One region of the Salinispora pacifica DSM 45544 genome, then DNA from elsewhere that is predicted to be linked to it. Evidence: riboswitches for the same ligand, from Rfam matches in the RefSeq annotation. Region 1 holds a riboswitch; each other region holds the start of a gene.
The links. Region 1 has a riboswitch for cobalamin ahead of SALPAC3_RS0115265 (ribonucleoside-diphosphate reductase subunit alpha). Riboswitches for the same ligand answer to the same signal wherever they lie in the genome.

Region 1 (5,659 bases):
ATGTGTTCGATCATGCGCTCCAGCATCAGGAGAACCTGCGGACGTCCCGACACATCCGGATGGATGGTGAAGGGGAATACGCCGTAGTCCAGCTCCCGGTAGACCCAGTCGAACTGGTCACGCCATATCTCCTCGAGTTGTCGCGGGTTGACGAAGCCGTGGCTGCTCGCGCTGGTCTTGATGAACATCATCGGCGGCAGGTCATCGAGGTACCAGTTCGCCGGAATCTCGATGAGGTCGGTCTCCTCGCCGCGGACCAACGGCTTCATCCAGTCCGCGGCATCAGCGGAATAGTCAATTTTGGTCCAGGTGTCACCCACGCGAACCCGGTGTACGGTAAAGTCGTCGCGCATCAGCGAGTGGTCGTATCGGACACCCCGTTCGAGTAGCAGCTTGTGCGTGACCGGCGAGAATTCCCACCATGGCGCGACGTAGCCCCTGGGGGATTGTTTGGTTACCGACTCGATCAGGTCTATACACCGGTCCAGGACGGCGGCCTCCTGCGTTTGACTCATCGCGATCGGATTTTCGTGGCTGTAACCGTGGAGACCTACCTCATGACCGGCATCCACAATTTGCCGGAACTGGTCGGGGAACGTCTCGATGGAGTGTCCAGGAACGAACCAGGTGCTCGGAAGAGCGTATTTTTCGAACAGCTTGAGAAGGCGCGGCGTGCCGACTTCGCCAGCGAAAATGCCACGGGAAATATCGACGGGCGAATTTTCGCCACCGTACGAGCCCAACCAGCCGGCGACCGCGTCCATGTCGACACCAAACGCGCACAGAATTTCTTTCGACATCCCATCGGTCCCTTACTGTCTGCCTCGGTGATGGCAGCCGAGGATGAGCTCGATTCTTCACGAGTCTTCGACTGCTGGTAGGAGCTTTGACGGCACGTCTGCTGAGTAGGGTGGGCGGCGAACTGGCGGCCGGCGCGGGGATGATCGTGCTATCCGATCGAGAGTGTCAGATCTGTCGATCGCAGATCAGGCGTTGGCGATCGAGTGCGGCGTGGTGGGAGCGATGGTCGTTCGCTCCCACCACGGGTCGGCGCTGACCGGCACCGGCGACAGTGGGCGGATGTGGCTGGTTGACCCCTTGCGTGGGACCTTGCTTCGCCGCGCGGACCATCCTGGTCGCGGTCAACGTGGAGCTGCGGAGCGGCACGCAGCCCACCGTTACCGCCGCCGCTGACCCGTTCAGTGACGGGGTGTTCTGGAGCGGACGTACCACGCCCTGCTCAAGTCGATTGAGAACCAAAATCCGGCCTGAGTAGGGTTGCGGCGGTTTCCGGTCGCCAGGGGTGAGGGAGTTCGTACGGTGCAGCGGGTGACGATCCATCGGGACGGGGTGGCGCTGTCCTGCCTCGTGGGCGGCTCCGGCGACGATGTGATCGTACTGTTGCACGGGCTGGCCGGCAGCGCGGCGGAGTTGGTGCCGACGGCGGAGGCGCTGCTACCGGAGCACCGCGTGATCGTGGTGGATCAGCGCGGGCACGGCCACTCGACCCGATGGCCGCCGGACCTCTCCCGCCGGGCGTACGTCGAGGATGTGCTCGCCGTCGTCGCGGAGCTCGCCGGTGGTGCACCGGTGACGGTCGTGGGTCAGTCGATGGGTGGGCACACCGCGCTGCTCTTCGCCGCGACGTATCCCGAGTTGGTGCGTCGGCTGGTGCTGCTGGAGGGCGGGGTCGGTGGCCGCGAGGAACGGGGGGACTACCCGGCCGAGTTGGGTGCCTTCTTCGCCTCGTGGCCGGTGCCGTTCGCCGATGTTCGCCAGGCCGCCGAGTTTCTGGGCGACACCCCGGTGGCCCAGGCCTGGCTGCGAGACCTGGACCGGCGCCCGGACGGGCTCTGGCCGCGATTCGAACCGGCGGTGATGCGGGACACCATCGCGGCCGTGGCCGACCGGGCCTGCTGGGACGAGTGGCAGCAGGTGCAGGCCCCCACCCTGCTGGTGTTTGGCGAGCACGGGATCATCCCTGTCGCCGAGGTGCGGCGCATGGTGTCCCTACGTCCAGATGTCGAGCGGGTCGTCGTTGCCGGCGCTGGGCACGACGTCCACCTGGAAGACCGGGACGGCTGGCTGCGTGCCCTGGGGCAGTTTCTCAGCCGCTGACACGCCGCCACGACATCTGGTGTTGCATCCCGGATGGGGGAGGCATATATGGTGTCTCCCGCAGCTGGTTCGGCGCTCCCACCGGGAGTGGTCGAGGCAAGAGGGAACCCGGTGGAAGTCCGGGGCTGCCCCGCAGCGGTGAGTGGGAACGACCGCCGTCATCACGCACTGGGCTGATCGAAGCCTGGGAAGCGACGGCCAGTAGGCGACCGGGACCCCGGGCGTGCCCGCGAGTCCGAAGACCTGCCAGCGCGCCGCACGCGACGCGTGCGGCGGTTGGCGGCCGCGCGGGACGGCCGACACCCGCAGCCGCCCGGTGTGGTTACCCACCGGGCGACTGATTGTGGTGTCCCTCCGCGTGTTCGGCGACCTTGTCGGCAGGCGGAGGAGGGGGAGATGACGGCGACGCGGGAACGCGCCACGGACGGTCCGGCCGGGCATACGACGGCGACGCGGCAGGGCGCCACGGACGGTCCGGGCGGTGCGGCTCAGCAGCAGCGGCGGCAGGTGATGGAGGTCCGTAAGCGCAACGGCGACACCGAGCCGGTGGACGTAAACAAGATTGTCCGTGCGGTGGAGCGGTGGGTCGGCGACCTGAACGAGGTGGACCCGCTGCGGGTGGCGACCAAGACGATCAGTGGCCTGTACGACGGGGCGACAACGGCCGAGCTGGACCGGCTGTCGATCCAGACGGCGGCGGAGCTGATCGGCGAGGAGCCGCAGTATTCGAGGCTGGCGGCGCGGCTGCTGGCCGCGTACGTGGACAAGGAGGTCCGGGGGCAGCAGGTCGCGAGCTTCAGCCAGTCCATCCGGTACGCCCACGGCCTCGGGCTGATCAGCGACGACACCGCCGCCTTCGTGTCCCGCAACGCCCGCAAGCTGGACGATGCGGTGGACCCCGCCGGAGACCTGCGGTTCGAGTACTTCGGGCTGCGTACGGTCGCGGACCGCTACCTGCTGCGGCACCCGCAGTCGCGGCTGGTGGTGGAGACCCCGCAGTACTGGCTGCTGCGGGTGGCCTGCGGGCTGTCGCGGACGCCGGCCGAGGCGATCGGGTTCTACCGGCTGATGTCGTCGCTGGCGTACCTGCCCAGCTCGCCGACGCTGTTCAACTCCGGCACCCGGCACACCCAGATGTCGTCGTGTTTCCTGGTCGACTCGCCCCGCGACGAACTGGACTCCATCTACCAGCGGTACCACCAGGTCGCGAAGCTGTCGAAGTTCTCCGGCGGCATCGGCATCGCCTGGTCGCGGGTGCGGGGCCGGGGCGCGCTGATCCGGGGAACGAACGGCCGGTCGAACGGCATCGTGCCGTTCCTGAAGACCCTCGACGCCGGGGTCGCCGCGGTCAACCAGGGCGGCCGGCGTAAGGGCGCGGCCTGCGTCTACCTGGAGCCCTGGCACCCCGACATCGAGGAGTTCCTGGAGCTGCGGGACAACACCGGCGAGGACGCCCGGCGTACGCACAACCTCAACCTGGCCAACTGGCTCCCGGACGAGTTCATGCGCCGGGTCGAGGCGGACGGGGACTGGTCGCTGGTTGACCCGTCCGACGCCCCGGAGCTGCCCGACCTGTACGGCGCGGAGTTCGACGCCGCCTACCGGGTCGCGGAGAAGAGGGCGGTCCGTACGGTCAAGGCGCGGGACCTGTATGGGCGGATGATGCGCACCCTGGCGCAGACCGGCAACGGGTGGATGACCTTCAAGGACCGCGCGAACGCGCTGTCCAACCAGACCGGGGAGCCCGGTAACACGATTCACCTGTCGAATCTCTGCACCGAGATCCTTGAGGTCAACAACGACGCCGAGACCGCGGTGTGCAACCTGGGCTCGGTCAACCTGGGCGCCCACGTCAGCGCCGACGGGGTGGACTGGGCGAAGCTGCGGGAGACCGTCCGTACCGCGATGGTCTTCCTCGACCGCGTGATCGACATCAACTACTACCCGGCCGAGCAGGCGGCCGCCTCCAACCCGCGTTGGCGGCCGGTCGGGCTCGGGCTGATGGGGCTGCAGGACGCCTTCTTCACGCTGCGGCTGCCGTTCGACTCGGCCGAGGCGCGGGAGCTGTCCACCCGGGTGCAGGAGGAGATCTTCCTGACCGCGTTGGAGACCTCCGCCGGGCTCGCCGAGCGGTTTGGCCCACATCCCGCGTACGCCGAGACCCGCGCGGCCCGGGGCGAGCTGCACCCGGAGCTGTGGGGGGCCGAGCCGACGCAGCCGACGCGGTGGGCCGAGCTGAAGGCGCGGGTCGCGGAGCACGGCCTGCGGAACTCGCTGCTGGTGGCGATCGCCCCGACCGCGACGATCGCCTCGATCGCCGGCTGCTACGAGTGCATCGAGCCGCAGGTGTCCAACCTGTTCAAGCGCGAAACCATGTCCGGTGAGTTCCTCCAGGTCAACACCTACCTGGTTGGTGAGCTGAAGGCGCGCGGGTTGTGGACGGCCCCGATCCGGGACGAGATCAAGCGGGCGGAGGGGTCGGTGCAGGGCATCGCCGAGCTCCCCGCCGAGGTGCGGGAACTGTTCCGTACGGCGTGGGAGCTGCCGCAGCGGGCACTGATCGACCTGGCCGCGGCCCGCGCCCCGTACATCGACCAGTCCCAGTCGCTGAACCTGTTTCTGGCCGCGCCGACGATCGGCAAGCTCTCCTCGATGTACCTGTACGCCTGGAAGTCCGGGCTGAAGACCACCTACTACCTGCGGTCCCGTCCCGCGACGCGGATCCAGCAGGCCACCGTCGCCGTCACCCCGTCGAGTTCCGCCGGGGCTGATGCCGAGGCGCTGGCTTGCTCCCTGGAAAACCCCGAAAGCTGCGAGGCCTGCCAATGACCACCGATGCCGAGACCCGTACCGCGACCGTCGAGACCCGTACCGCGACCGCCGGGACCGTTGGCGAGCGGCAGCTGCTGCTCGACCCCGGTATGGACCTGACCCTGCGCCCGATGCGGTACCCGCACTTCTTCGACCGGTTCAAGGAGGCGATCAAGAACACCTGGACGGTTGAGGAGGTGGACCTGCACTCCGACCTCGCCGACCTGGCGAAGCTCTCCCCGGCCGAGCGGCACCTGGTGTCCCGGCTGGTCGCGTTCTTCGCCACCGGCGACACGATCGTCGCCAACAACCTGGTGCTCAACCTCTACCAGCACGTCAACTCTCCGGAGGGCCGGCTCTACCTGTCCCGGCAGCTCTTCGAGGAGGCGGTGCACGTCCAGTTCTACCTGAACCTGCTGGACACCTACGTGCCGGAGGAAAAGGAGCGGTTCGCGGCGTTCGCGGCGGTGGAGAACATCCCCTCGATCGCCCGCAAGGCCGAGTTCTGCTTCCGGTGGATCGACTCGATCTTCGAGCTGCGGGAGCTGCGGACCCGGGCGGACCGGCGGGCGTTTCTGCTCAATCTGATCTGCTTCGCCGCCTGCATCGAGGGCCTGTTCTTCTACGGCGCCTTCGCCTACGTCTACTTCCTCCGCTCCCGGGGTCTGCTCAACGGTCTCGCGTCCGGCACCAACTGGGTGTTCCGCGACGAGTCCATGCACATGGCCTT
Region 2 (5,659 bases), 3.1 Mb from region 1:
ATTCAACAAGCCCGGCACGATCCCGTTGACCTTCCAGACCGAGGTGCGCGACGGCTGCCCGGCGGACTGTGGGCTGTGTCCGGAACACAAGCAGCACGCCTGTCTGGGCATTATCGAGGTCAACACCGGCTGTAACCTCGACTGCCCGATCTGCTTCGCCGACTCCGGCCACCAGCCCGACGGGTACGCCATCAGCCTCGAGCAATGTGAGCGGATGCTCGACGTCTTCGTGGCGAGTGAGGGCGAGGCCGAGGTGGTGATGTTCTCCGGCGGAGAGCCCACCATCCACCGGCAGATCCTGGACTTCGTGGACGCCGCACAGGCCCGTCCGATTCAGGCGGTCAACCTGAACACCAACGGAATCCGGCTCGCCAGCGACCGGGCGTTCGTGGCAGCGCTCGGCGAGCGCAACCGTCCCGGCCGCGCGGTCAACATCTACCTGCAGTTCGATGGGTTCGACGAGCGAACACACCGGGAGATCCGGGGTCGGGACCTGCGTGGGATCAAGCAGCGCGCGTTGGACAACTGCGCCGAGGTCGGCCTGACCGTCACCCTGGTCGCCGCGGTGGAACGGGGGCTCAACGAGCACGAACTCGGCGCCATCATCAGCCACGGCCTGGCGCACCCGGCGGTGCGGAGCGTCTCGTTCCAACCGGTCACCCACTCCGGCCGACACACGCCCTTCGACCCGCTGACCCGGCTGACCAACTCCGACATCATTCACCTCGTCGCGCGGCAGCGGCCCGACTGGTTCCGGGCCGAGGACTTCTTCCCGGTGCCGTGCTGCTTCCCGACCTGCCGGTCGATCACCTATCTGCTCACCTCGGGCACGCCCGGCACCGAGGAATTCGCGGTGGTGCCGATTCCCCGGCTGCTGGATGTGGCGGACCACCTCGACTACGTCACCAATCGGGTGGTGCCGGACCCCGCTGTCCGGGAAGCGTTGGAGAAGCTGTGGTCGGCGTCGGCATTCATGGGCACCGACACGACCAACGTGCGCCTCGCCCAGACCGCCGCGGCGCTGGACTGTGCCGACGCCTGTGGTGTCAACCTACCCGAGGCGGTGGCGAACCTGACCGACCGAGCCTTCATGATCGTGATCCAGGACTTCCAGGACCCGTACACCCTCAATGTGCGGCAGCTGATGAAGTGTTGCGTCGAGGAGATCACTCCGGACGGCAGACTGATCCCGTTCTGCGCCTACAACTCGGTCGGCTACCGGGAACAGGTCCGCGAGCAGATGTCCGGGGTGCCGGTCGCCGACGTGGTGCCCAACGCACTCGCACTCCGCTCGATGATCACTGACTCTCCGTACGGGTCGAAGGTCGCCCAGCACCCCGACGGCGTCGCCGCCGTACGGCGGGTGGCGCGGGACGCCACCAACGTCGGGCGGCGGATCCGGTGACAAGGAGTGAGCCCGCGGCGGATCCGAAGGGCTGCTGCGCCGCGGTCTACGGTTCGGACCTGCTCGCCCTGCTCCTCGGCGAGGCGTACCATCCCGGCGGGGCGTCGCTGACCCGCCGACTCGCCGCCCGACTAGCGCTGGCCAGCGGGGAACGCGTACTCGATGTGGCGAGCGGACGGGGTACCAGCGCGCTGCTGCTGGCAGCCGAGTACGGCTGCACGGTGACCGGTGTGGACCTCGCCGGCTCCAACGTCGAGGCGGCTACCCGGGTGACCCGGTCCGTTGGGCTCGCCGACCAGGTGCGGTTCCGGCGGGGAGACGCCGAGCGGCTCGCTGTCGACTCGCACTCGGTGGACGTGGTGGTCTGCGAATGCGCCTTCTGCACCTTCCCCGACAAGCCCACCGCAGCGGGGGAACTGGCCCGGGTGCTGGTCCCGGGCGGTCAACTCGGGTTGGCCGATGTGGTCGCCGTCCCCGACCGGCTGCCCCCCGAGTTGACCGGGTTGGGAGCGTGGATCGCCTGCGTTGCCGATGCGCGTCCCCTCGATGAGTACGTCGCCCTGCTGGCTGGCGCGGGGTTGACGACAACCCACACCGAACGGCACGACTCTGCGGTCACCACGATGATCGACCAGATCGAGGCGCGCCTGACCGTGCTGCGGCTGACCGCCGCGGATCAGGCGGCGGCGCTCGGCCTGGACTTCGCCCGGGCCCCGGCGGTCTTGGCCGCGGCCCGGGCCGCGGTCGCCGACGGTGTGCTCGGCTACGCCCTCCTGACCGCCAGGAAACCGGGCTCTGGCCCGGGCTGAAGCTCCCGGCCCGTGGGCCCAGCGTGGCGTCCGATTCGCCGCAGTCGGCGGAGACGCGTAGCGATTGGCGCGAATCAACAGCTTGCCGTCCGGGCGGGTGCCCGATAGCCTCTCGCCGTCAAGGTGCACGGGAAGCCGGTGGAAGACCGGCGCGGCCCTCGCCACTGTGACCGGGTAGTGATCTCTGACTGTGCCACTGGGCCCCACCAGGCCTGGGAAGGCTGGAGTGAACGTCGATCCGGAAGCCAGGAGACCGGCCTTGACACGGATCTCATCCACGAGGTGCTGGAAGGGAAGGTCGTTCGATGCATATCGCCGAGGGGTATCTCCCTCCGGAACAAGCGGCGGCGTGGTTCGTCGTGTCCGCGCCATTCGTCGTCCACGGGAGCCGGGCCCTGGTCCGGCAGGTCCGTGCAGATCCAGACTCGAAACTGCTGCTCGGGGCGGCCGGTGCCTTCACCTTCGCGCTGTCCGCATTGAAGATCCCGTCGGTGACCGGGTCGAGTTCCCACCCGACCGGCACCGGGCTGGGGGCGGTGCTGTTCCGACCGCCGGTGATGAGCGTGCTGGGCGGCATCGTGCTGCTGTTCCAGGCGCTGCTGCTGGCCCACGGCGGGCTGAGCACGTTGGGCGCGAACATCTTCTCGATGGCGATCGTCGGCCCGTGGGTGGCGTATGGGAGCTATACCGTGGTCCGTCGCGCTGGCGGCGGACTGGGTCCGGCGGTGTTCGCCGCTGCGGCCCTGGGCAGCCTGGCGACGTACGGTGTCACCGTCGCCCAGCTGGCCCTGGCGTTCCCCGACCCGGTCTCCGGCGTCGGCGGTGCGCTGGCGAAGTTCGGCGGGATCTTCGCCGTGACCCAGATTCCGTTGGCGATCAGCGAGGGACTACTGACCGTTCTGGTGGTCCGCCTGCTGAGTCGGACCAGCGGGGACGACCTGCGTCGGCTCGGCCTGCTGCGCCCGGCGGCGGAGGTACGGGCATGAGGCGCTTCTCCTGGGTGAACCTGCTGTTGCTGCTCGCGGTGCTACTCCTGGCGGTGGTGCCGCTGGCGCTCGGCCTCGGGTCGGGGGAGGAGCCCTTCTCCGGCGCGGACGCCGTCGCCGAGCAGGCCATTGTGGATGACCACCCGGACTACCAGCCGTGGTTCTCGCCGATCTACGAGCCGCCGTCGGCCGAGCTGGAGTCGGCGTTCTTCGCCCTTCAGGCCGCGCTCGGCGCCGGCCTGCTCGGCTACTACTTCGGTGTTGCCCGGACCCGGCAGCGGCAGCGCGACGCCGTCGATCGGCAGCGCGGTTAGCGTGTTCGCCCTCGACATCGCCGCCCACACCGGTCCCTGGCGAGGTCGGCACCCCGCCGAGAAGGCGCTGCTCGCGCTCGGGCTGCTGGTCTGCGCGGTGGCCCTGCCCACCTGGCCCGCCGCGCTCCTGTCCGGCGGCGCCGCGGCGGTGCTGCTGGCCGCCGCACGGGTGCCACTGGTCGTGGTGCTGCGGGCGGGCCGGGTGCCGCTGCTCTTCGTGGCCACGTCAACGGTCCCGTTGCTGGTGTCGATGCCGGCTCCGGCGCGCCTGGCCATCGACCCCGCCGGCCTGCCGCTGGCGGCACAGACCGCGGGCCGATCCGTGGCGGCGTTGACCTGCCTGCTGCTGTTCACCGCCACCACCCCGTTGTCGGATGTCCTGCCACGACTGCACCGGCTGGGGGTCCCCCCGGCGGTCACCGAGGTTGCCGCGCTGACGTACCGGATGCTCTTCCTGCTGGTGGAGAGCGTGGGTGCGGTCCGCCAGGCGCAGGCGGCCCGGCTTGGCTTCCGTACCTGGCGGACCGCCTACCGGTCGCTGGCCGGACAGGCGGGGGCGGTGTTCGTTCGGGCGTTGCACCGGGCGCGGCGGCTGGAGGAGGGACTGGCGGTACGGGGCTACACCGGGTCACTCGCCGTGCAGGTGGCGGCCCACCGGGTGTCGGTGCCGTTCGTCGCGGCGACCACGGTGTTGCTCGGCGCGATTGTCACGGTCAGCACCGGGTTGGTGTCTCCTTGGTGAACGCCTCGCTGTTGGAGTTCGATGAGGTGGGCTTCGCCTACCAGCCGGGTCGGTCGATCCTGACCGGGGTCAATCTTCGGATCGACCCCGGTCAGCGGCTGGCCGTACTGGGCCCGAACGGCGGCGGCAAGACGACGCTGTTCCGACTGGCGGCCGGCGCGCTGCGGCCCGCCACGGGCCAGATCGTCCTCGCCGGCACCCAGGTGCGACACACCCGGGCCGGCCTTCGGGAGCTGCGGCAGCAGGTGCAGCTGGTGGTGCAGGACCCAGACGACCAGCTCTTCTCCGCCAACGTCTGGCAGGACGTCTCCTTCGGGCCGGTCAACCTGGGGCTCCCGGCCGCGCAGGTGCGGCGGCGCTGCGATGCGGCGCTGTCGGCGCTCGGTGTGTCGGCGCTCGCCGAGCGACCCACCCATCTACTCTCCTACGGCCAGCGCAAGCGGGTGGCCATCGCCGGTGCGGTCGCGATGCACCCACGGCTGCTCATTCTCGACGAACCCACCGCCGGGCTCGACCCGGCCGGGGTGGAAGCACTGCTGCGCACCCTGGACGACCTGCACACCGCGGGTACGACGGTGGTGCTCTCCACGCACGATGTCGACCTCGCCTTCCGCTGGGCGGAAGCGGTGGCGGTGGTCTCCGGCGGTGGCGTGCGGACCGTAGCCACGGCGGACGGCCTTGCCGATGGGGGCCTGCTCGCGGCGGCACACCTGGTGCCGGCCTGGGCGCCGCTGGTGCACCGGCTCCTGGACCGGATTCCGGAGCTGGCGGGGGCCCGTCCGCGGGCGGTGACCGAACTCGCCGCGCTGCTCAACGATGCCGCGGCGGACGATCGGTGATCGCCGCAACGCAACGCGACGCGCGGCGTGGCCGTGGCAACGGCCACGCCGCCCGCCTGTGGCAGCGGTGCTCATCCCGCTGGGACAGCGGCGCCGACGGGTGCCGGGCGGTGCTCGGCGCCGCCCGGCACCCGTTGGTCAGGCCGTGCCGCGTCGGCGGCGTAGTAGCACCAGGCCCCCGGCTACCAGGACCAACAAGACTCCGCCGCCGATCACCGTCGCCGTGCCGATCCCGCCGCCGTCATTGTCGGTCGCCGCCACCGGGCTGGCCGTCGCGGGCTCCGTCGGCGGTGTGGTGGGCTCGGCCGCGGGGGACGACCCCGCCGGCGTCGGAGCTGGCGCCTCGGCGCCAGCGGGGTCGGCGACGGTGAACGCGTACGAGCCCTGGACCGGGTGCCCGTCGGCGGAGACTACCCGGTACGCGACGGTGTAGGTGCCGTTCGCCAGAGCTCCGTCGATGCTTATCGTGCCCTTTGCCCCGGTGACCACGGGTTCACCGGTCGGGACCTTCTGCTCCGCAGCGTCGGAGAGGACGATGGTGGTGAACGCCGGATCCAGCTTCTG
Region 3 (5,659 bases), 420 kb from region 1:
CACCCGATAGCTGGCGCCGGCGAGCAGTCGTACGGCGTGCGGCACGATGATTCCGACGAAGCCGATCAGCCCGGACGCGGAGACCGCGGCGGCGGTGCCGAGGGAGGCGGCGGCGATCAGCAGGTAACGGGACCGTTGCGGGTGTAGGCCCAGGCTGGTCGCCTCGTCGTCGCCGACCGAGAGGACGTCCAGCTCCCGCCGGTGCAGCAGGACCACCACGGCGGTCAGCAGGAAGTACGGCAGGACCAGCCACACGTCGTGCCAGCCGGCGGTGGCGAGCCGCCCGAGCAGCCAGGCATAGACCTGTTGGATGCTGTCTGAGTTGCGTTGCAGCAGGTACGTCTGGCCGGCGGAGAGGAAGGCGGAGACCGCCACCCCGGCCAGGATCAGGGTCGCCGGTGATCGGCTTCGGCCACCGGCGGAGCCGAGCAGGTAGGTCAGCGTGACCGCGCCGATCGCGCCGACGAACGCGGCCAGCGGGATGGTGACCGGCAGTCCGGTGATCGCCCCGCCAACCCCGCCAGCGGTGATCACCACGGTGACCGCGAACCCGGCGCCGGCCGCGACCCCGAGCAGGTACGGGTCGGCCAGCGGGTTGCGAAACACGCCCTGGTAGGCACCGCCGGCCAGGGCGAGCAGGCCGCCGACGAGCAGGCCGAGTACGGCCCGGGGCAGGCGCAGCTCGGTGATGATGGCGATCTCCCGCTCGGTGAGCCCGCTGTCGAGGCCGACCCCGGGGAGAAGGTTCAGCAGCTCGACCGCGACGCTGCCGGGTGGCAGGCTGACCGGGCCGAGGGAGACGCCCGCCACCAGGGCGGCCAGGACCGCGGCCAGCCCGGCGACGAGCCAGCCGGGCCGCAGCCCGGCGGGTCGAGCCGCGGCCGGCCGCCCCTCCGGCGGGCCGGAGGGGCGCTGGGTTACCACCTGCCGCATGGGAAGGCCTCTGCTATCGCCACCGGCCCAGCGTCACGCGGGGACCTTGGCGGTCGCCTCGATGATCGTGCGGAGCAGGTCGACGACGCGCGGGCCCCACCGGGAGGCGATGTCGTCGTCGAGCTCGACGACCTGGTTCTCCTGTACGGCGGTGATCGTCGCCCAGCCGGGTCGATCCTGGACCGACGCGACGCTCTGCTGGCAGCACTTGGTGTCGGCGAGGAAGACGAAGTCCGGGTTGGCCTTGACGATGACCTCCTCGGAGAGCTGCGGGTAACCGCCGCTCTCGCCGTCCGCGTCGGCCGGGTCGGCGATGTTCTCGAGCCCGGCGAGCGCGTAGAGCGAGCCGATGAAGGTCTTGCTGGTGGCGGTGTACAGCTCGGGGCCGAGCTCGTGGAAGTAGGTGAGCTTCTCCGCCCGCTCGGGCAGGTCGGCGACCAACTCCGCGATGTCGTCCTGCATCTGGCTGACCACGTCGGCGGCCTCGGCGGGGTGCCCGGTCAACGCGCCGACCTCGGTGAACTGCCGATAGGTGTCTTCCAGCGTGACCGCCGCCGGGGTGCGGAAGACCGGGATCTCCAGCGTGGTGAGTTGGTCCACGATCTTGTTCTGGTCGCTGGCGAGCAGCACCAGGTCGGGGTTGTGGGCGGCGATCGCCTCAGCGTTCGGCTGGAAGCCGGAGAGGTCGGTCCGCGGCGCCTCCGCCGGATGGTTGGAGTTGTCGTCGACCGCGACGACCTGCGGCCCCGCCCCGATCGCGAAGAGCATCTCGGTGGCGGTCGGCGACAGCGAGACGATCTTCTCCGGCTGCTGCTCCAGCGTCAGCGAGCCGACGGTTACCGGGAAGGTCGCGGCGCTGGACGCGCCGTCTTCGGCTGCGGGGGAGTCGGTGGTCTTCTCGGCGCAGCCGGCGAGTGCGAGCGCGGCCACCGCGAGGGCCGCGGTGAAGAACCGGGGGGTACGTCTGGACATCGGGCCTCCTGTCGGTCGAGGAGTTGGTGCTTCGCCGACAGGGACCGAGGTGCCCGTCCACGAGGCGCCCTTCCTCGAGAGCGCGTATCGCGACCGACCGCAGGCGACCTGACTCGTCCCCGGGATGACCCCGGGGCATCACAGTTGCGGGACAGTGCCGGTTTCCCACCGGCTTCGCTGCGGAATGGTCGGTAGCACCGTAGCGCACGGTCGCGCCGGCGCCCGGAGGGCCGCAGACGTGTGACGAGGTGGGGGTGGGGGCCCAGGGATGGGCCCCCACCCGGAATTCAGGAAACGGTGATGGTGACGTTGTCGACGGCAGCCTCGACGAGGCTCCCGCCGGCGGCATCCGCCGCCGCCACCTGGATCTGGATCGACTGGCCGGCGTACGGCGTCAGGTCGAGGTTGGCCACCGACCAGGAGGCGCTGCGGTTGGTCGCCGCCCCGGCCTGGTTGAGCAGGGTGGTGGTGCCGCCGCTGTGCACGACGCTGACCCGGAAGTAGTCGGCTGAGGAGGCGTTCGAGTAGTGCGCCAGGTACCAGGCCAACGAGAGCGTCAGCGTGCCGTTCGAGGGCAGGGCCACCGCCGGGGAGCGGGCGCTGGTCACGCCGCCGTCGATGTCGTGGGTGCCCGCCGAGGAGCCGGCGAGCCGGCCGGTGACCAGGTCGTTACCGCCCGCGTACGGGGTGAGCTGCTTGGCGCCGGAGTAGCTGGTCGCCTGGGCGGCACCCCGCTCCCACTGGCCGGTGGTGGCGCTGTCGGTGCCGTTGGGGTTGATCGTCCAGCCGGTCGCGGTCTCGAAGGTGTCCGCCCAGACCGTCTCCCCGCCGCCACCATCGCCGCAGTACTGGTCCTCCTTGCCGATCGCCCGGTACGGGCAGTCGGCGTACTCGGAGAGGAGCAGCACCGCTTCGCGGTTGCGGGCGGTCTCCGCCGGAATGACCTCATCGGGTGGGTAGAAGCCGCCGCCCGCGGCGGAGCGGGGGTACAGCTCGAAGGTGTACGCCCAGATCCCGTGCGCCCCCCACATCCAGTCGATGCTGCTGCCATCGGTGATGTACAGGTCGCTGGACTGCTGTGGGGTGTAGCCGTTGGTGGCCGCCATCTCCCCGCCGATGGTGGCGAAGGTGTTGTACTGGTCGGCGGTCATCCCCGGGGCGGTGTTGCTGTATGTGTAGCCGAATGGCCAGAGCACCAGCTCGGAGTAGGTGTGGAAGTCGATGTTGGCCTTGATCTGCTGGACTCCGCCGACGACCCGGCTGTCCACGAAGTCGCGCACCGCATCGGTCTCCGGGGCGGAGAAGGGCGACGGGCCCCGGTAGGTGCTCGACGAGGTGGAACCGGAGGAGCCGCCGCAGCAACCCCAGAGGTAGTCCCAGTTGCGGTTCAGGTCGGTGCCGACCCAGGACGAGCCGCTGTTCGGCTGCCGATTCTTGCGCCACGACCGGTACGAGCCGGTGGCGATGTCGTACTCGCTGCCGTCCGGGTTCACGGTCGGGACGATCCACAGTTCCCGGCTGTTGACCACGTCGGTGACCCGGGAGTTACTGCCGTAGTTGTCGGTGAAGAGGTTGAGCAGGTAGATCGCCATCTCCACGGTCAGGTGCTCCCGAGCGTGCTGCTGGGAGTTGAAGAGGATTTCCGGTTCGTCCTCGTCGGTCCCGACGTTGTCGGAGATCTTCACCGCCATCAGGTCCCGGCCCTCGTGCGAGGTGCCGATGCTGATCTTCCGCGCGATGCTGGGGTGCTCCGCCACCACCTGGTTCACCACCGCCGTCAGCTCGGCGTAGTTGTGGTAGTCGGAGTCGGCGGGCGGAAAGTCGGAGATGCCGACGTCCCCGTGGTCGTGATCGTGGTCGGCGTGGGTTACCGGAACCTCCTCCAGCTCGAAGCCCAGCTTGGTGATCGCGGTGGCCTCGGCGGCGGTGGCGGTGACGTGCAGGACGCCGTGCTCGGAGTAGTCGATCGCGGCGCCGGTGCTGGCGACCGCGCTGCGGTCGGTCAGGGTACGCGGGCCGAGCACCCGGTACTGGACGGCGGCCGACTCACCGCTGGGGTCCGGCGTGGTGTTCGCGGAGACCGGTGCCGCGGCGAAGGTAAGCAGGCCGAACCCCGCGGCGACGACGAGCGCGAGGCGGCGGCGAAGGGTGGGGGTGCGGAAGGCCATGGACAACCTCCTGATGAGCGCGGGAAACCTTCCCGCCTGGTACCGCACACTCCACCACCCAGCGCATGGTCATATCAATATTCTTCCATGCGTAAATTTGATGGGATCCCGGCCCGAGGTCAGGACTTCGGCGGGTCGCCACCCTGCTCCGCCGAGCCCATCCCGGTGGCGTCCTCGCCGCCCCGCTCCGCCGAGCCCGTCCCGGCGTCGTCCTCGCCGGCCAGCGCCGAACGCAGCCGCTCCTTCTCCGCGCGCCGTCGCTCGGCGGCGGCGGCCATCTCCTCGGCCATCTCCTCCCGCCACGGCCGCAGCAGGAAGAAGGCGAGCGCCGCCGAGAAGATCAACGCCACCATCAACTTGATAAAGAGATTCAACTCCACGAACCAGAGGGCCGCCAGCACGACGACAAACAGCCCGATCCGGCCCAGCGTGTACTTGACCGCCGCGCTCATCTCCGTACTCCGTTCTCCGCCGTCGACGGGCGACCTCAGCCCGTCCTCCGGGCCAGCCACCGCACACCGTGGAACCACACCACCGCGTACCCGACGGTGAAGGCCGCCGCGCCCAACCCGCCGGAGACCACCGGCGGCAGGTCAGCGGTGAGGCCGGCCACCACCAAGCCGAGGGTCAGCCCCACGGCCCCGGCCACCAGGCCCGCCACCACCCGGGCGGCGCCAAACCCCCAGGCGCGGAAGTCATCCCAGTAGAGCCAGGCCGGCAGGATCACCGCCAACCACCCGTTGGCCTGGCCGAACTCCCCCGAACTGAGCGAGGTGAAGCCCCAGTCCAGTGCCACCAACGCGAGCACCCCGATGACCCAGCCAGCCAGGCTCACCCCGAGCAGGTCACCCAGGGTCAGCACCCGCCCCTCGGCATCTCGCCGGGGAATTCTGTTGCGCTGCTCGGTCATGGCCCTACGAGGGTACGCGAACCGCCGGCCAGGACGATCAGGCCCACACCTGCTGCGGCTGCGCGCGACGGTCGGCGAGCGAGGGCGCGGCGTCGTACTCGCGCACGACGTCGTACCGGGTGTTGCGCTCGACCGGGCGGAACCCGGCGTCCCAGATCAGGTCCAGCAGGTCAGCCCGGTTCATGGTGCTCGGCGTGCCGTACGAGTCGGCATCATGGGTGATCTTGTATTCGACCACCGAGCCGTCCAGGTCGTCCACGCCGAAGTTCAGCGACAGCTGGGCGACCGAGAGCCCGTGCATCACCCAGAAGCACTTCACGTGCGGGACGTTGTCGAAGAGCAGCCGGGACACCGCGTACGTCTTCAGCGACTCCGCCGGCGAGGCCATCGTCGTCCGCGCCTGGATCTGGTTACGGATCTTGCCGTCCGCCGAGTCGACGAAGTCATGCTGGTAGCGCAGCGGGATGAAGACCACGAAGCCGTTGGTCTCGTCCTGCAGCTCCCGCAGCCGCAGCACGTGGTCAACCCGATGCCGGGGCTCCTCGATGTGCCCGTACAGCATGGTTGACGGGGTCTTCATGCCCTTGTTGTGCGCCAGCCGGTGGATCCGGGACCAGTCTTCCCAGTGGCAGGCGTGGTCAACGATGTGCTGCCGCACCTCCCAGTCGAAGATCTC
Region 4 (5,659 bases), 3.0 Mb from region 1:
GACGAGGTCGTCGAGGGTGTCCGCGACGACGAAGTCCTCGCCGTGCCGCTTGAACGCCTCGACCGGCCCGGGAGCACCGGCCCGTACCCGGGACAGCAGCAGTTTCAGATCCTTGCCGGTCAGGTCCGGGTTCTGTTCGGAGCCGGAGAGCGCGAACTCCTTCTCGATGATTTTCTGGGTGAGCAGAAACCAGGAGTAGTCGTAGCCGCTGTGGCGCAGGTGGCGCAGGGTGCCGAGGGTGTCGAAGCCGGGGAAGTACGGAGCCGGCAGCCGGTTGCCGGCGGCGTCCAGCCAGAGTGAGGAGGGGCCGGGCAGGATGCGAATTCCGTGGTTCTCCCAGATCGGATCCCAGTTTCGTAGCCCTTCGACGTAGTGCCACATCCGGTCCGGGTTGATGATGTTGGCGCCGGCCTCCTCGGCGATGCCCAGCATCCGGCCGTCCACGTGGGCCGGCACTCCGGCCACCATCCGCTTCGGTGGGCTGCCGAGCCGTGCCGGCCACGCCCGGCGGATCAGGTCGTGGTTGCCGCCTATGCCGCCGCTGGTGACGATGACGGCCTGGGCCCGGGCCTGGAACTCGCCGACCACGGTGCGGCTGCTCGGCCGGCCCCGCTCGGCCGTGGCCGGCTCCAGCCGGCTGCCGTACACCCCGACCACCGCACCGGCCTCCACCAGCAGCCCGTCAACCTGGTGGCGGAACGCGAACCGGATCCGCCCGGTGTCGACGTGCGCCCGTACCCGTCGCTCGAACGGCTCCACCACGCCGGGGCCGGTGCCCCAGGTGATGTGGAACCGCGGAACCGAGTTGCCGTGCCCACCGGGCCGGCCGTCGCCGCGTTCGGCCCAGCCGACCACCGGGAAGAAGCGATGCCCGTACTGCCGCAGCCAGGACCGCTTCTCTCCGGCGGCGAACTCCAGGTACGCCTCGGCCCAGGCGCGCGGCCACCGGTCCTCGTCGCGGTCGAACTGGGCGCTGCCGAACCAGTCCTGCCGGGCCAGCTCGAGGGAGTCCCGAACGCCCATCCGCCGCTGCTCGGGGCTGTCAACCAGGAACAGTCCGCCCAGGCTCCAGAAGGCCTGCCCGCCCAGGTTCTGCTCCCCCTCCTGGTCAACGAGGAGGACGCTCCGGCCGAGGTCTGCTGTCTCGGCGGCGGCGACCAGCCCGGCCAGACCAGCTCCTACCACGACGACGTCAGCTTCCACGGCTGCCTCCTATCGGTGCGAGCGGGCATTGACCCGCTTCCGGGCCGATCGCGGGGAGCGGGGCGGCGCCGGGGGTTGCCCCACCGTGCCGCAGCCAACCGGTTGACGCCACCACTTCCGCACCAGGTGAGCATGAGTATTGTCAACCCGCGCGGCCCGGGGGCGGTCGGGCCGGCTGGCAGCGCGAGGGGCGGTGACCGGGGTGGGCCTCACGGAACGGCTGATCGTACATCGGATGCTCACCGAGCGTAGCTCGACCCTCGTGGACGAGATGGTCGGCGCGGTCGTCGACCAGGTCCCGATCTACCGCGAACTCAGCGACGCCCAACTGCGGGAGGTCACGGCCATCGCCCAGTGGGCCGTCACCCGGCTCACCGAGATGTGGGTGGACGGCACTCGGCTCACCACCCGGGACATCAGCCGCTTTCGGGGCATCGGCGCCACCCGCGCCACCGACGGTCGGCCGCTGCTGGCGGTGCTGCGCGCCTATCGCGTCGCGGCGGCCATCATCACCGACGCTGTCGCCGAGCATGCCCCGCCCGGGCTGACGGTCGCCGACCTCGCCGCGCTGGTGCAGGCCCTGGTCGCCGCGCTCGACGAGTTGTCCGAGGCGTTGGCCAACGGCTATCAGCACAAGGCCGCCGAGTTGATCACTGACCGGCGTCGACTGATTGACGAGTTCCTGCACGATCTGCTCGCCGGCCGCCAGACCTCGCCCGGTGCCCTCGCCGACCGTACCGAGCAGCTCAACGTCCGCGTTCCCGCCAGCTTCGGCCTCCTCCTCGCCGTGGGTGACCCGAAGAGCCCGGAAACCCACCCGGCCCGCGTCGCCACGCTCGTTGCGTCGCCAGCCGTCGGCGTGGACCACGGCCCGGTCGACCTGAGTACCGGTGCGCTGTTGAGCACGGTGCGGGCCGGCGCCGGTGTCCTGCTGCTCCCGGACGAGCACGATCGGTCCGAGGTCGTGACGGCCGTGGCCGCGGGCGGTTGGCGGGCCTGTCTGATCAGCGGAGCTTCCCCGGCGACCCTGCCGCAGGACTACCGGGCTGCGGTTTCCGCGCTCAAGCACGCACCCGTGGCGGCGTTCGCCCGCCGGACCGTGCTCGACCGTGGCGACGCGCTCACCGTCGCGGTACTGCACGGCACGCCTCCCGTCGACCGTGCCGCACTGCACGCCGCGGTCCTCGGGCCGGTGCTCACCCCCGCCAACGCCCACCTGCTCGAAGGGCTGCACGCGTACCTCACCCACGGGTCGGCGATCGAGGCCGCGACCGCGGTCGGACTGCACCCGCAGACCATGCGCCATCGGCTCCGCCGGCTCACCGAGCTCACCGGTCGTAGTCTGACCCACTCCTGGGACCGGCTCGTGCTCGCGGTGACGCACGCCTCACTCCCGTCGCCCCCGGGGCGGTGAGCCGGCCGATGCCTCCCCGCGGGCTTGCTGCACCACCGGCCGGCGGTGCATCCTCAGCGCGTCATCAGGGGGCGTACAGACGGCGCTCAGCCAAGGGTGGTGCACTGGAGGCCGGCGGCACCGGAGATGCAAGGAGGAGCGGCATGGGCTGGTTCAGTCGGAAGCGGTCGCGTACCTGGGAAGCTGACGGGGTGCCGACGAAGCTCGACCGGGAGGGCACCCGCGCGGACCTGGTGGCGCTGGAGCAGTTCGTCGCCAGCCGGACCGGGGTCGAGTTCTACCTGGAGCCGGAGACGACGGCGACGGACACGACGGTGGTGGCGATCGCGCACGACGGCGAGTGGATCCGCCGCCGTACCGGGTCGCCACGGGTTGCTGCGTCCCTCGCCCGCCGACTGGCCCTGCCGCTGTACGAAGCGGCCAAGATGGGCTACCCGGAGCGGATGCGCGCCTGGAACCGGGCCCACCCGGAGCGGCGCCTTCGGTAGCCCCCGTGCCCTCCGGGGCCGTGGCTCCGGGACCGGTTGACCGCTGGGCTCCTCTCGTTTCGTTGACCCGGACGTACTGGTGTGGCAGAGTTCGCGGCCGGACGGCAGTGAAGGAAGCCGGTGTGAATCCGGCGCGGTCCCGCCACTGTCACCGGGGAGTGATCCTCCTTGTGGAGCCACGACCGTGCGTCGCACGGTTGGAAGGCCGGGGTGAGCATCGATCCGGGAGCCAGGATACTTCGGCCGTCGGTGCACCCCAGGGCGTGGATACCCGAGGAGGACCCGATGACGCGTAGCGTCCCACCCATCGACAGCTGTCGTACCAACCTGGCGGGCGGCGGCAGGTCCGCGACCGGTCCGCGGCCTGGAGCTGCCGCGACTGGCCCCGCTGCCGTGCTCGGTGCCGCCGTTCTCGACCCCGCTGCCCGCGGTTGATCGCTGCCTGACGCGCGCCCCCGTCGGCCACCCAGTCGGGTGGTCCGAGGTGGCGCCCGTGAAGCCGAATCACCTCCCGTCTCGCTGATCGTCCGCCCCTCCGTGCGGGCGTCACTCTCCGGAGTTTGCCGTGCGCATTCTGCTGCTCTCCACCGCCGACACCGACCTGCTCGCCGCGCGGGCCAGCGGGGCCGACTATCGCCTGGCCAACCCGACCCGGGTGGCCGTTGACAGCGTCCCGGAACTGCTCGACGGCGTGGACCTGGCCGTCGTACGCCTGCTCGGTGGCCGGGCCGCTTGGCCGGACGGACTGGCCGCGATCCTCGCCTCGGGCGTGCCGACGGTGGTGCTGGGCGGGGAGAGCGTCCCCGACGCCGAGCTGACCGCCGCCTCCACCGTGCCCTCCGGTGTCACCACCCAAGCCCTGTCCTACCTGGTCGAGGGGGGCCCGGAGAACCTGGCGCAGCTGGCCCGGTTCCTCTCCGACACGGTGCTGCTCACCGGGGAGGGGTTCACGCCCCCCACCCCGACCCCGGCGTACGGGACGCACGGTGCACGGTCGGCCGACCCGGACCGGCCGACCGTCGGGATCGTCTTCTACCGGGCGCACGCGCTCGCCGGCAACACCGCCTTCGTGGACACGCTCGCCGACGCCGTGGAGGCCGCGGGCGGCAACGCGGCGCCGATCTTCTGCGGCTCGCTGCGCGGCCTGACCGCCGGCACGGGCCCACTGGAACTCTTCGCCCGCTGCGACGCGCTGCTGGTCACCGTGCTCGCCGCCGGGGGCACCGTGGCCGCCGAGGCGGCCGGCGGTGGCGACGAGGACGCCTGGGACGTGGGTGCGCTCGCCGCCCTCGACCTGCCGGTCATCCAGGCGCTCTGCCTCACCAGCACGCGGGAGCAGTGGGCCGACAGCGACGCCGGATTGTCCCCGTTGGACGCGGCGATGCAGGTGGCGATCCCCGAGTTCGACGGGCGGATCGTCGCCGTGCCGTTCTCGTTCAAACAGCTCGATGCCGACGGGCTGTCGGTCTACGCGCCGGACCCGGAGCGCGCCGCCCGGGTGGCCGGAATCGCCGTCCGGCACGCCCGGCTGCGGCACCTGCCGAACGCCGACAAACGGGTGGCGGTGGTGCTCAGCTCGTACCCGACGAAGCACTCCCGGGTCGGCAACGCCGTCGGCCTGGACACCCCGGCCAGCGCGGTGCGGCTGCTCGCCGCGCTCGCCGCCGCCGGCTACGACCTCGGCGCGACGCCCGTCCCGGACGACGGGGACGCCCTCATCCACGCCCTCATCGCCGCCGGCGGCCACGACGTCGAGTGGCTCACCCCCGAGCAGCTCGCCACCGCCAGCGCGCGGGTACCGCGGGAGACGTATCGGCGGTGGTTCGACCAGGTGCCGGCGCCGCTGCGCGGCGCCATGATCAGCCACTGGGGGGAGCCGCCGGGGGAGCTGTACACCGACGGCGGCGACCTCGTCCTGGCCGGCCTCCGGTTCGGCAACGTGGTCCTGCTGATCCAGCCGCCCCGCGGCTTCGGGGAGAACCCGATCGCCATCTACCACGACCCGGACCTGCCCCCGAGTCACCACTACCTGGCCGCGTACCGGTGGCTGGCCGCCCCCGCCGCGGCGGGGGGCTTCGGCGTGGACGCCGTGGTGCACCTGGGCAAGCACGGCACCCTGGAGTGGCTACCGGGCAAGGGCCTCGGGCTGGCCGCCGACTGCGCCCCAGACGCGGTCCTCGGCGACCTGCCGTTGGTGTACCCGTTCATCGTCAACGACCCGGGGGAGGGGACGCAGGCCAAGCGCCGCGCGCACGCGGTCGTCGTCGACCATCTGGTGCCGCCGATGGCCCGCGCCGAGACGTACGGGGACCTGGCGAAGCTGGAGCAGCTACTCGACGAGTACGCCACCGTGCAGGCGCTCGACCCGGCGAAGGTGCCCGTCGTACGGGGACAGATCTGGGAGCTGGTGCGCACCGCGGAGCTGCACCACGACCTGCACCAGTCGGAGATGCCGGCCGCCGACGACTTCGACGACTTCGTGTTGCACCTCGACGGTTACCTCTGCGAGGTCAAGGACGTGCAGATCCGCGACGGCCTGCACGTGCTGGCCGAA

Region 2: it holds a riboswitch for cobalamin, as region 1 does, so the genes downstream of both, SALPAC3_RS0101060 (energy-coupling factor ABC transporter permease) here and SALPAC3_RS0115265 (ribonucleoside-diphosphate reductase subunit alpha) in region 1, are expected to answer to the same signal.
Region 3: it holds a riboswitch for cobalamin, as region 1 does, so the genes downstream of both, SALPAC3_RS0117175 (ABC transporter substrate-binding protein) here and SALPAC3_RS0115265 (ribonucleoside-diphosphate reductase subunit alpha) in region 1, are expected to answer to the same signal.
Region 4: it holds a riboswitch for cobalamin, as region 1 does, so the genes downstream of both, cobN (cobaltochelatase subunit CobN) here and SALPAC3_RS0115265 (ribonucleoside-diphosphate reductase subunit alpha) in region 1, are expected to answer to the same signal.

The regions. Positions count from the first base shown of each region.
Region 1 covers NZ_KB905359.1:3,341,084-3,346,742, forward strand. The annotation lists gene SALPAC3_RS0115255 (polysaccharide deacetylase family protein) at 1-800, opposite strand, end outside; partial or broken gene SALPAC3_RS27215 (inositol monophosphatase family protein) at 973-1,231, shown strand; gene SALPAC3_RS0115260 (alpha/beta fold hydrolase) at 1,321-2,118, shown strand; cobalamin riboswitch at 2,167-2,383, shown strand; gene SALPAC3_RS0115265 (ribonucleoside-diphosphate reductase subunit alpha) at 2,515-4,947, shown strand; gene SALPAC3_RS0115270 (ribonucleotide-diphosphate reductase subunit beta) at 4,944-5,659, shown strand, end outside.
Region 2 covers NZ_KB905359.1:257,788-263,446, forward strand. The annotation lists gene SALPAC3_RS0101050 (radical SAM protein) at 1-1,405, shown strand, start outside; gene SALPAC3_RS0101055 (class I SAM-dependent methyltransferase) at 1,402-2,214, shown strand; cobalamin riboswitch at 2,319-2,490, shown strand; gene SALPAC3_RS0101060 (energy-coupling factor ABC transporter permease) at 2,520-3,200, shown strand; gene SALPAC3_RS0101065 (energy-coupling factor ABC transporter substrate-binding protein) at 3,197-3,514, shown strand; gene cbiQ (cobalt ECF transporter T component CbiQ) at 3,516-4,256, shown strand; gene SALPAC3_RS0101075 (energy-coupling factor ABC transporter ATP-binding protein) at 4,253-5,095, shown strand; gene SALPAC3_RS0101080 (copper resistance CopC family protein) at 5,234-5,659, opposite strand, start outside.
Region 3 covers NZ_KB905359.1:3,759,287-3,764,945, reverse strand. The annotation lists gene SALPAC3_RS0117180 (FecCD family ABC transporter permease) at 1-933, opposite strand, end outside; gene SALPAC3_RS0117175 (ABC transporter substrate-binding protein) at 967-1,905, opposite strand; cobalamin riboswitch at 1,987-2,110, opposite strand; gene SALPAC3_RS0117170 (M14 family metallopeptidase) at 2,193-4,073, opposite strand; gene SALPAC3_RS0117165 (DUF4229 domain-containing protein) at 4,193-4,525, opposite strand; gene SALPAC3_RS0117160 (hypothetical protein) at 4,561-4,983, opposite strand; gene mqnE (aminofutalosine synthase MqnE) at 5,021-5,659, opposite strand, start outside.
Region 4 covers NZ_KB905359.1:323,355-329,013, forward strand. The annotation lists gene SALPAC3_RS0101390 (FAD-binding dehydrogenase) at 1-1,203, opposite strand, end outside; gene SALPAC3_RS0101395 (PucR family transcriptional regulator) at 1,397-2,617, shown strand; gene SALPAC3_RS0101400 (hypothetical protein) at 2,761-3,105, shown strand; cobalamin riboswitch at 3,216-3,345, shown strand; gene cobN (cobaltochelatase subunit CobN) at 3,671-5,659, shown strand, end outside.